Regions from separate parts of the Paenibacillus sp. FSL W7-1279 genome, predicted to be linked through region 1. Evidence: riboswitches for the same ligand, from Rfam matches in the RefSeq annotation. Region 1 holds a riboswitch; the other holds the start of a gene.
The links. A riboswitch is a leader RNA that binds a small molecule or an ion and turns the genes downstream of it on or off. The one in region 1 is predicted to bind cyclic di-AMP.

Region 1 (4,705 bases):
CCCATACCGTCATTTTTAATGCACTCAAGAGCTGGGGCAGGATATCCCATACATAGTTCCAATCCCACATGACTATAACCTCCCCGCTGTCCATTTACGCTCCAGCAGTCGAACTGCCAGCGAAACGAGCGTAGCAATGACAAAATACATGAGGAGCAGCAGCACCAGAATCTCGGTCGTCCAGGAGATGTAATTATTGCGGAGCACCATCGCCTGATACGTTAAATCCGCCATCGTGATGAAATAAACCAGTGAGGTGGATTTGATGAGCTCCACAAGCTGATTCCCGAAAGGGGGAAGCATTCGCAGGGACGCTTGAGGCAATATGACATTCCACAGTCTTTGCCAAGGCTTCAGATTAAGCGCTACAGCGGCTTCCCATTGTCCTTTCGGAACGGCCAACACGGCGCTGCGAACGATTTCCGAGCCGTATGCGCCGAAGTTCAGCCCGATCGCGAGGATCGCAGCCAGCATTTTCGGAAGCTCGACGCCGATGAACGGAAGGGCGAAATACAACCAGAACAGCTGCACCAGCAAGGAGGTCCCCCGAAAGACTTCCACGTACCCGGCTGTCAACGTGCGAATGATCCACAGCTTCGACAGTCGGCATAACCCGGCTGCAAAGGACATCACGACCGCAAGAATGGCTGAAAAGAAAGCAACTACAATCGTGATCTCCGCCCCTTTCAACAGCGTAGGGAGAAAATCAATCCACGAATTCGGCATGCTATTCCCCGCAAAGGGCAGCGGCCGTCATCTCGCCCGGGAGCTCTTCTTCTGTGAACCCGAACTTCTGCAAAATTTCCAGCAGCTCGCCCGACTCCTTCATTTTTTGAAGCTCCGCATTATAAGCCTCCTGGAACTCGGTATCCGCTTGGCGGAAAGCCGTAGCTCCATAACCGCGAACGCTTTCGCCGTCGATGACCGGCTGCTCGAAATCAGCCACGCGTTCGATGCTGTCGTCGCTGGCCGAATCCAGCATCGCCTGCAGGGACGGCCCCGTCATGGTAATTGCATGCACCCGGTCTGCCTGAAGGGCGCTAATGGCCGAGGCTTGATCGGGGACCTGCACAATCCGGTCCGTAGGAATACCGGACTTTTCCATGTAGCCGATTTCGACCGCACCGGTCATAACGGCGACTTTAGCTTGGTCATGATTGGCAATATCCTCATAACTTCCGAGTCCCAGCGGATTCCCTTGCTTCACCGCAATGGCTTCCCCGATGCTGTACTCCGGATTAGCAAACAATACGGCAGAGCAGCGATCCGGATTAATGAACATGCCTGCGGTAATTAGATCAAACCGCTCGGCCTGCAGTCCGGCAACCAGCGATCCGAATTCCGTAAGCTCTCCCCTCATTTCCTTGATGCCAAGCCGCTCCAAAATAACCCTCGCAATCTCAACCGCTTCTCCTGTCAGCTCCCCGTTGGCCTCTTTATAGGCATAAGGCTTCTCATTCGCAAATCCCACGGTGATATACCCCTGCTCAATGGCTTGCTCCAATGTACTCCCTTTGTCGCCGCAAGCCGCAAGCGACACCCCCATAATCAATGACAACATCAGTACAACCACTCTCTTCAAAACTTCCCACAACCTTTCATTATGACTTTGGTATTCTTAAAAATGGCATGTTGAAATTATCCATGTTAACACATATGTTAACTAGGATTTAAGCATATTCAGATACCTTGCATGGGTCGGACCTTCAGGGAAGATGATTCATCCATCTCCTTCCACGCTTAAACCCAATGCCATCTGACCGATTTAATTGGTTTTGGTTAAACATTTGCAGGCCTTGCCCCTCCTCTTTAGCAGAATACAAAAAGACCACCAAACAGGGGATCTAGACATAGCTCCGCCAGCAGGGGGTCAAAAAATAGAGAAAAGGCCCCTAAAGAGAATTAAGGGCCTTTGTTATGAACATCCATTATGTATGCAAGACCCATCCACTGCTGACGAGGTTAGCTGACGGACTCGGGTAAGATGGTACCCTACACTCGTGATTCCAAGTGACTCGCCCCTGATGAAACTGGTTCCCCCGCTTTCCGGAAAATGTATGCCGGAAACTAAGCGTGTGTCCATGATAAAGGGAACTTCAGGAAAAGTCAAACCCCTTTAACCGCTTTTTCTGGAAATTCAGAGGCGGAAGTTCCGCTCTTCCAGGGCCTATGACAAGCATGAAAAATGCCTCATTCAAGCCTCTCCCCCAACGATGCAGTAATTTTATTCCAGTCTCATTTTTCGCTATATAGCAGGCATTTGCCATGCCTCCCTTACTCATTCATGTGGTGGATCGTTTATGCCATGAATTACATTCGGATTGTGAAAGCTTTCCCCACACATTTACGGCGTAAATACGGCGCAAATTTTTTTTTTTGAACCGCTGCGTACCGAGCCTATGAATATCGTAGGGAAATCCGAAATTCATCCTATAGTTTTGCTATTCGTCAATAGATGAATGCCTCCGAGGCTAGCGTACATTCTGGAAATTATAGGTGTTTATCTATCATTTATGCGCTATTAACCCATGCCGTACCGAGAGTATTTGCGTAGTATAGAACAAATCTAAAGGAGGTGCTTCATTTGGAACGTTCTTCTAGAAAGAGAAAATTGTGTGCTCTTAAAAAAATAGAGAAAAAAGTCATTCATGCGAAGAAAAAGCATTGCCCGTCTCATGGTCATGGTGATCATAAAGGCCACGGAGGTCGTAAAGACCATGCTTGTATTGTTAAAAAGCGTCGATGCCCAAGAGCTATCCGTGGACCTGTAGGTCCTCAGGGTCCTATCGGACCGGTTGGACCGGTCGGACCTATCGGGCCTGTGGGACCTGCCGGACCGACAACTGGTATTGCAGGACCTGCTGGACCTGCTGGACCTGTCGGGCCTGTTGGACCTGTCGGACCTGCGGGACCTACTGGAGCTACTGGAGCTACTGGGGCAACAGGGGCTACAGGAGCAGCCGCCGGAGGAGCCATCATCCCATTCGCATCCGGCATACCGCTTGCTCTGACCACCGTTTTAGGCGGATTAGTCGGATCCGTTGGTCTCGTAGGATTTGGTAACTCGGCCAATACGTTTACGCTGGCTGGCGGTACGATTGACCTCACTGGAGCCGCTGGAACTCTGCTTAACATGGCGTTTAACACGCCACGAGCCGGTACCATCACTGGCATCTCCGCTACCTTTAGCACTACTGTGGCGCTTTCCCTGCTGGGAACTACCGTTACAATTACAGCACAACTGTACAGTGCGCCGGCTACAAGCAACATTTTCGCACCGGTACCAGGCGCTCTTGTTACGCTGGCTCCGCCTCTTACGGGCGTTCTCGCTCTCGGTACGGTAAGCAACGGCTTCGTAGAAGGCCTGGCTATTCCGGTGCCGGCCAATACACGCCTGTTAATGGTATTCTCGGCAACCGCAGCTGGCGCAACACTTGTCACTGCAGTGGCAGGTTACGGCAGCGCTGGTGTCAGCATTATATAAGTTTCGTTTTCCACCTGCAACAAAAAGCCCCGATTTTATATCGGGGCTTTGCTTTATTTACACGGCTGTATATCCGCCATCCACCAGCAAGCTCGTGCCTGTAATGAAGGACGCATCTTCACTGGCGAGGAACAACACGGCTTTGGCTACTTCTTCCGGCTGTCCCAAGCGGCCCATCGGATGAAGGCCGACCAGGTGCTGGGTGATCGCTTCCGTTCTTCCCTGAATAAGAGGAGTATCGATATATCCCGGACATACGGCATTAACCCGGATCCCTTTAGGAGCATAATCTGCGCTCATCGACTGGGTTAACAGCTTAACGCCTCCCTTAGCGGAAGCATAGGCGGTAACGCCCGCTTTTCCGACATGGCTATGGATTGAGCCGCAGTTTACGATCGCCCCTCCGGTTCCTTGGGATAACATTTGCTGGATTACATATTTATCGCACAGGAACACTCCTGTCAGATTAATATCAATCGTTCTTTGCCAGTTGTCCATCGACAACTGATCGGCAGGAGCATCATGAGCAATGCCTGCATTGGCGAACAATACATCGACACGGCCAAAATGCTCAACCGTCTGCTTCACCATATTTGCAACTTCCTGTTCTTGGGTTACATCCGTTTTAACGAACAGCGTTTCAAAGCCTGCCCCTCTTAATTCATCGGAAACTGCTTGTCCCCGGTCCGAATAATCAGCGATAACAACCTTGGCTCCCTCTTCCACAAAAAGCCTTACCGCTGCTTCGCCGATCCCGCTGGCGCCTCCCGTCACAATGACAACCTTGGATTCAAACTTCATTTGTCGACCACTCCTATTTTGTGAATTCATCATATCAGCTCCACATTCATGTAGAGTTTGCATACTTCAGGCATGATATTCCACAAGCCCCTTTTCTTTCTTAAACCTACGTAGTATCGAATGACGGCATATGAATTCATAACTTGATATTCGCTGCGTCCTAACCTTTTTATCCGCCCGTCCGTTGTTATACCGGCCGCTCGATCGTAAACATCTCTCCCAGTGCAGAATAGATGTTTCCCGCCATACGGCTGACAGGCTTCAACTTGGCAGCGTCAATCCGGCCTTGCTCGTATAGCTCCTCCGAAACATGAAAGCGGACTACGCGGGCAATCAGCAGATCGGCAGCAGGCAGCTGATCCGCGCCATTCAACGTGACCACCTGCTCCAGCACGCATTCCATGCGAATCTTGGATTCCA
Region 2 (4,705 bases), 980 kb from region 1:
AGGCCTGGACCACCTCGAAGAAGAACCTTTCATCTTCTACGCTGACAGGAGGCTGTTCCCGTACCGCCAAGCGAATAACGGCCGAAGCGACATTCGGCTGCGGAATAAACACCGTATGCGGCACAATACAGACCAGCTTAGGCTCACTGTAATATTGAACGGCAATGCTAAGGCTGCCGTAATCCTTGCTTCCCGGTGCGGCCGCCATCCGCTCTGCCACTTCTTTCTGAATCATCACCACGATATTCTCCAGCGGCAGCTTCTCCTCCAGCAGCTTCATGAGAATCGGCGTCGTCACATAATACGGCAGATTCGCAACCACACTTACCTTCGATACGCCCGCAAAATCCTGACGGAACAGCTCATGAAGATCCACCTTCAGGACATCCCCATGATGCACCTTCACATTCTCATAGGGCTCCAGGACCTCCCGCAAGATGGGAATCAGGCGCTGATCAATTTCGACCGCGGTGACGGTTCCTGCCGTCTGTGCCAGCTTCTCGGTTAACGCACCGATCCCAGGACCGATCTCAAGCGCTCCCTTATCTTCATCCAGTCCTGCAGCCTCCACGATTTTATACAATATATTCTGATCGATGAGAAAGTTTTGACCCAGACTCTTCTTGAAGGAGAATCCATGCCGTGAGATGATCTCCTTCGTCCGTCTTGGTGTTGATATATCCTCGATCCGATTCATTGGCTTACGCCCCCTTCTTCCAGCTGTGAAAGTGCGGCCAGAAATTCTTCCCGCGATATTTGAAACATGGCCAATCGTTTATGGAATTGCTTGCTGTTGCAATATCCGATCCCGAGCAGGTTTCCCATCGTCATACGCCTTGCAGCAGCCTCCGGATGGGCTGATAATCCTGCCTCCAGCATGTCCTCCAGACTGATCAGGCTCTCTCCGCCCTCAAAGGAGGTATGTACCCGCTCCAGCGCACGCCGTATCGCTTCTGGCGAGGCATTCTCTACGCCGATATCCCCTTTGCGGGTAGCATCCGCTTCCGGAATAAAGGCATGCTTGCAGCCAGGGACACCCTGATCCACAATTTTGCGGATCCGCTCCCCTGCATGGTCAGGATCGGTTAATATAATAACGCCTCTGCGCTCCTGAGCAAGCGCTATGCGTTTCAGGATTTGTTTATTGATCGCTGAGCCGCCCGTTTCGATCGTATCCGCTTCTACGGCCCGTTTAATGGCAACGGTATCGTCTCTGCCTTCCACAACAATCACTTCTTTAATCATGCGTTTGTTCTCTTCCTTCCCAAGAAAACAGGCTTGTACAACCTCTAGGTTCTACCAACTTAGCCCTATATACTCCGTTCTTAACAAAACAAAAGAAGAGGAAATATTCCCTCTTCTTCATCATTATATATTATAAGCTAAATAGTATAGCATTAGAATGGTATTGTAAATTGGAATTCATGCGTCTAGTTCAATTCAGGTTTAACCGGACCGATCACGTAAACGGTGCGGCCGCTCTTCCGGCCGAAGTTTATGGCCGATTTCAGTGAATCATAATACACATCGATTTTGTTGCCTTTGATGGCACCGCCCGTATCTTCTGCACGACGGAAGCCAATGCCTTCGATATAGACCCACCAGCCGATCGGGATGATGTTAGGATCAACGGCGATGGTGCGTCCTTCTGTAACGCGTGTACCGGATGCAGTGCGTGTACCGATTCCCTGCTGCTCAGCGGAATACGCCGTCATCGACACGTTGTTCAATACCTTGCTGTATTTAAAATCAACGCCTGCCCGAGAAACCACGTTGTTCTCGACAGCCTTGGCGGTCGTTACTTTTTTCGTGCCGGACAATTTAGCCGGTTTAGCCTTTACATCGGTGGCTGCCGCCTGAACGATGACAGGCTTCTCTACTTTTTTCGTGCCAACAGCAATGATTTTATCCTTCGTTCTGCGTTCAATCTCTTGGGAGACCTTCGTCTTGGAAACCAGCTTGCCATTGTGGTAGACCTTCTCATAATGGTTCACCATGAGACCAGGCTCGCCCCGCTGAATAACGCGGTTATCCCCTCTCTCAAGCGATGGGTCGGCTGTTTTGATCACGCGGAAACTGCGATCCTCCGTCTCTTTAACTTTTTGTTTCGTGACGCGAACGACATCGATATTCATATTGCTGGTCAGCTTCGTGTTCTGTGCCGGTTGTACTATATCTTCACCCTGGATCGTAATACCAGCCTCTTTAAGTACATGATCAACCGTATCCTGGGATGTAAATATGGTTTTGGTTGTGCTGCCTACTGTAACTTTGACTGGAATTGCCCGGTCAATGATGATCCGGTCTCCATCCTGGATCGCGCCGTTTAAAGGCATCGAAATCTGATCCTGAGGACTCAACGTGATCGCTTGCTCATCCAGCAATTCCTGCAGCAATGATCCACGTGTTTCTACTGTGGTGACACGACCATCGACGACAAGCTGAACCTCCTTGCCTGCCTGATCATGTACGACCAACGATATGAGAAGTGATACCGTAACGGCACCCATGGCACCGAGCAACATCAGTTGACGCAAATTGTCATGCTTCCATCTCAATGCGTAAGACATGCTGGATGATTGTGATTCATGGGTTTCTTCAGGTTGAAAAATGCCCACTATTCCATCCTCCTTCATAGTCCCGCCGTCTAGGTAAACGCATGAATGCATTTGACGTGACTATAGCAATTTTTCTCACAAGGCGCCCTGCTATCTATCTACACCCTGCGTCAATTCCCGTCTTTCCGTCCATGTACCACCACCCCTTGTTTACCAAGAGTATGATGATCCCCTCTCCATTATTCAAAAATAAAAGAAAGCCATTGAAAGAGTACTAGAGGCTCTAACGTGGCTTCCTGATGATTAGAATCATGGAAATGGTATGCACGAGAATTCCCCTCTTATTTCGCTTACGGAGTTAGCTGTCGGGTTCGGACGTAAGAGAGACGCCCTAGATCCGGATACCCGCTCATGGCGAGATCCTTCAAATTCACCCCAAAGACCCGAAAAAGAAATCAAATACAGCTGCGCGCATTCAGACCAGTATGCACGGCGGTATCGGTTCCCCCGTTCCCCAAAATTTCGGAGATTAAGCGAGACGGTTCATGAAATATTCGGCCGCGATCTGCACATCGCAGCTTCTTATCACTGAAAAGATGATATCCTGTTTGTATGCAGGTTGTAAAGCAACATTCAACCACATTTTCTCATGTAAAAGGTTAAAATATTGTAATATCAACGCCTTTTCTGATTAAAAAACTTTAATTAATCGAAAATGCTCCCTTTTTCATCGCTTTTGCTCTCGTTTTCGTTAAATACCAAATCGTTCCAGCGCATTTTGGGTGGTAATTTGGGCCAATTCCTCATAGGACAACCCTCTAATTTCGGCTGCCGCCTCCGCCACCAATTTTACATAAGCGGTCTCATTTCGTTTCCCGCGGAAGGGATGAGGTGTTAGGTAAGGGGAGTCCGTTTCGATCAATAATCGATCAAGCGGAACCTGCGCCAAAACCTCTTTGGGCTGCTTTGCATTTTTGAAGGTAATCGGCCCGCCAAACGAAATATGGAATCCCATATCGAGACATATTTTGGCCGTTTCCCAGCTTCCGGAGAAGGAATGCATGACACCGCCCACCTCGGAGGCTTTTTCCTCGCGCAAAATTCTCACGATATCTTCATGCGCATCCCGATTATGAATGACAATCGGCATGTTCAATTCCCGGGCCAGTCCGATCTGACGCCGAAGCACTCGGTGCTGAACTTCTTTCGGAGACGTATCCCAATAATAGTCCAAACCGATCTCTCCTATAGCCACCACTTTCTCGTGACTGCACAAAGAGGCGATCCAATCCAGGTCCTGATCCTCCATGGTAATGGCGTCTACAGGATGCCAGCCTACCGCTGCATATATAAAATCATAAGTTTCTGCCAGCTTCATCGTAGTCGGAATCGTCTCCCGGTTAAATCCAATATTGATCATCCGGGTCACACCGGCTTCGAGTGCCCGCTGGATTGCCTCTTCCCGGTCTTCGTCGAATTGGGGAGCATCCATATGAGTGTGCGTGTCGAACAACATAAAATCCACACTCTCCTTCCTGTCGTTTCTGTGTCGTATATCTTCCATTAGCTGGGTAAATTGCAGATAAACCAAATGTTCCTGTATTCTACCTAGCTAATGTTGTTGTTTGAAAACACTGGCTATCTTCTCCGGCATTTGAGCCAGCAGCGGACTTACCTTCTCCTCCGGATAATAAAGGTGGTACCGTCCTTTATGAATGCCGCTGATCGAGCGTACAATATCGGATACCTCCGAGATTTCCTTCAGCTCATCATGCCGATCCAGAAGCAGGATTTGCTTCTCGTTAAGCGGCATATCGGAATGAACCTTATCATAAGGAAGATCCGTTGGAAAATCAATCTCCAGGTCATATTCCGGATGCAATCCCACGGCACTGAATGCGTGGCGTATCCCGTCGATGGTCTCCAGATCGATGTTGTCGATTTCTACATATTTGTAGAGCTTTCGGTGCATGAAACGGCCGCATAATTCGCTAAGAAGAGGATCTTCCTCCTCCGTCCATTGCAGAAAGGCCGTTTGGATCAGAGCTTCATCAAGGCGCAGATATTGATTCACCCCGATATTCCCCGAAAACAACGCAGGAAGCGGTTCGATCATGAAACGAAAAGCATATCCACGGTCATGCAGT

Region 2: linked by a shared signal. The riboswitch ahead of MKY82_RS00145 (G5 domain-containing protein) and the one ahead of ehuB (ectoine/hydroxyectoine ABC transporter substrate-binding protein EhuB) in region 1 are both predicted to bind cyclic di-AMP.

The regions. Positions count from the first base shown of each region.
Region 1 covers NZ_CP150215.1:6,546,314-6,551,018, forward strand. The annotation lists gene ehuD (ectoine/hydroxyectoine ABC transporter permease subunit EhuD) at 1-70, opposite strand, end outside; gene ehuC (ectoine/hydroxyectoine ABC transporter permease subunit EhuC) at 73-726, opposite strand; gene ehuB (ectoine/hydroxyectoine ABC transporter substrate-binding protein EhuB) at 728-1,561, opposite strand; cyclic di-AMP (ydaO/yuaA leader) riboswitch at 1,939-2,084, opposite strand; gene MKY82_RS29795 (exosporium glycoprotein BclB-related protein) at 2,585-3,484, shown strand; gene MKY82_RS29800 (SDR family NAD(P)-dependent oxidoreductase) at 3,542-4,285, opposite strand; gene MKY82_RS29805 (flavin reductase family protein) at 4,473-4,705, opposite strand, start outside.
Region 2 covers NZ_CP150215.1:28,896-33,600, reverse strand. The annotation lists gene rsmA (16S rRNA (adenine(1518)-N(6)/adenine(1519)-N(6))-dimethyltransferase RsmA) at 1-697, opposite strand, end outside; gene rnmV (ribonuclease M5) at 694-1,245, opposite strand; gene MKY82_RS00145 (G5 domain-containing protein) at 1,431-2,618, opposite strand; cyclic di-AMP (ydaO/yuaA leader) riboswitch at 2,890-3,104, opposite strand; gene MKY82_RS00140 (TatD family hydrolase) at 3,310-4,074, opposite strand; gene MKY82_RS00135 (HD domain-containing protein) at 4,171-4,705, opposite strand, start outside.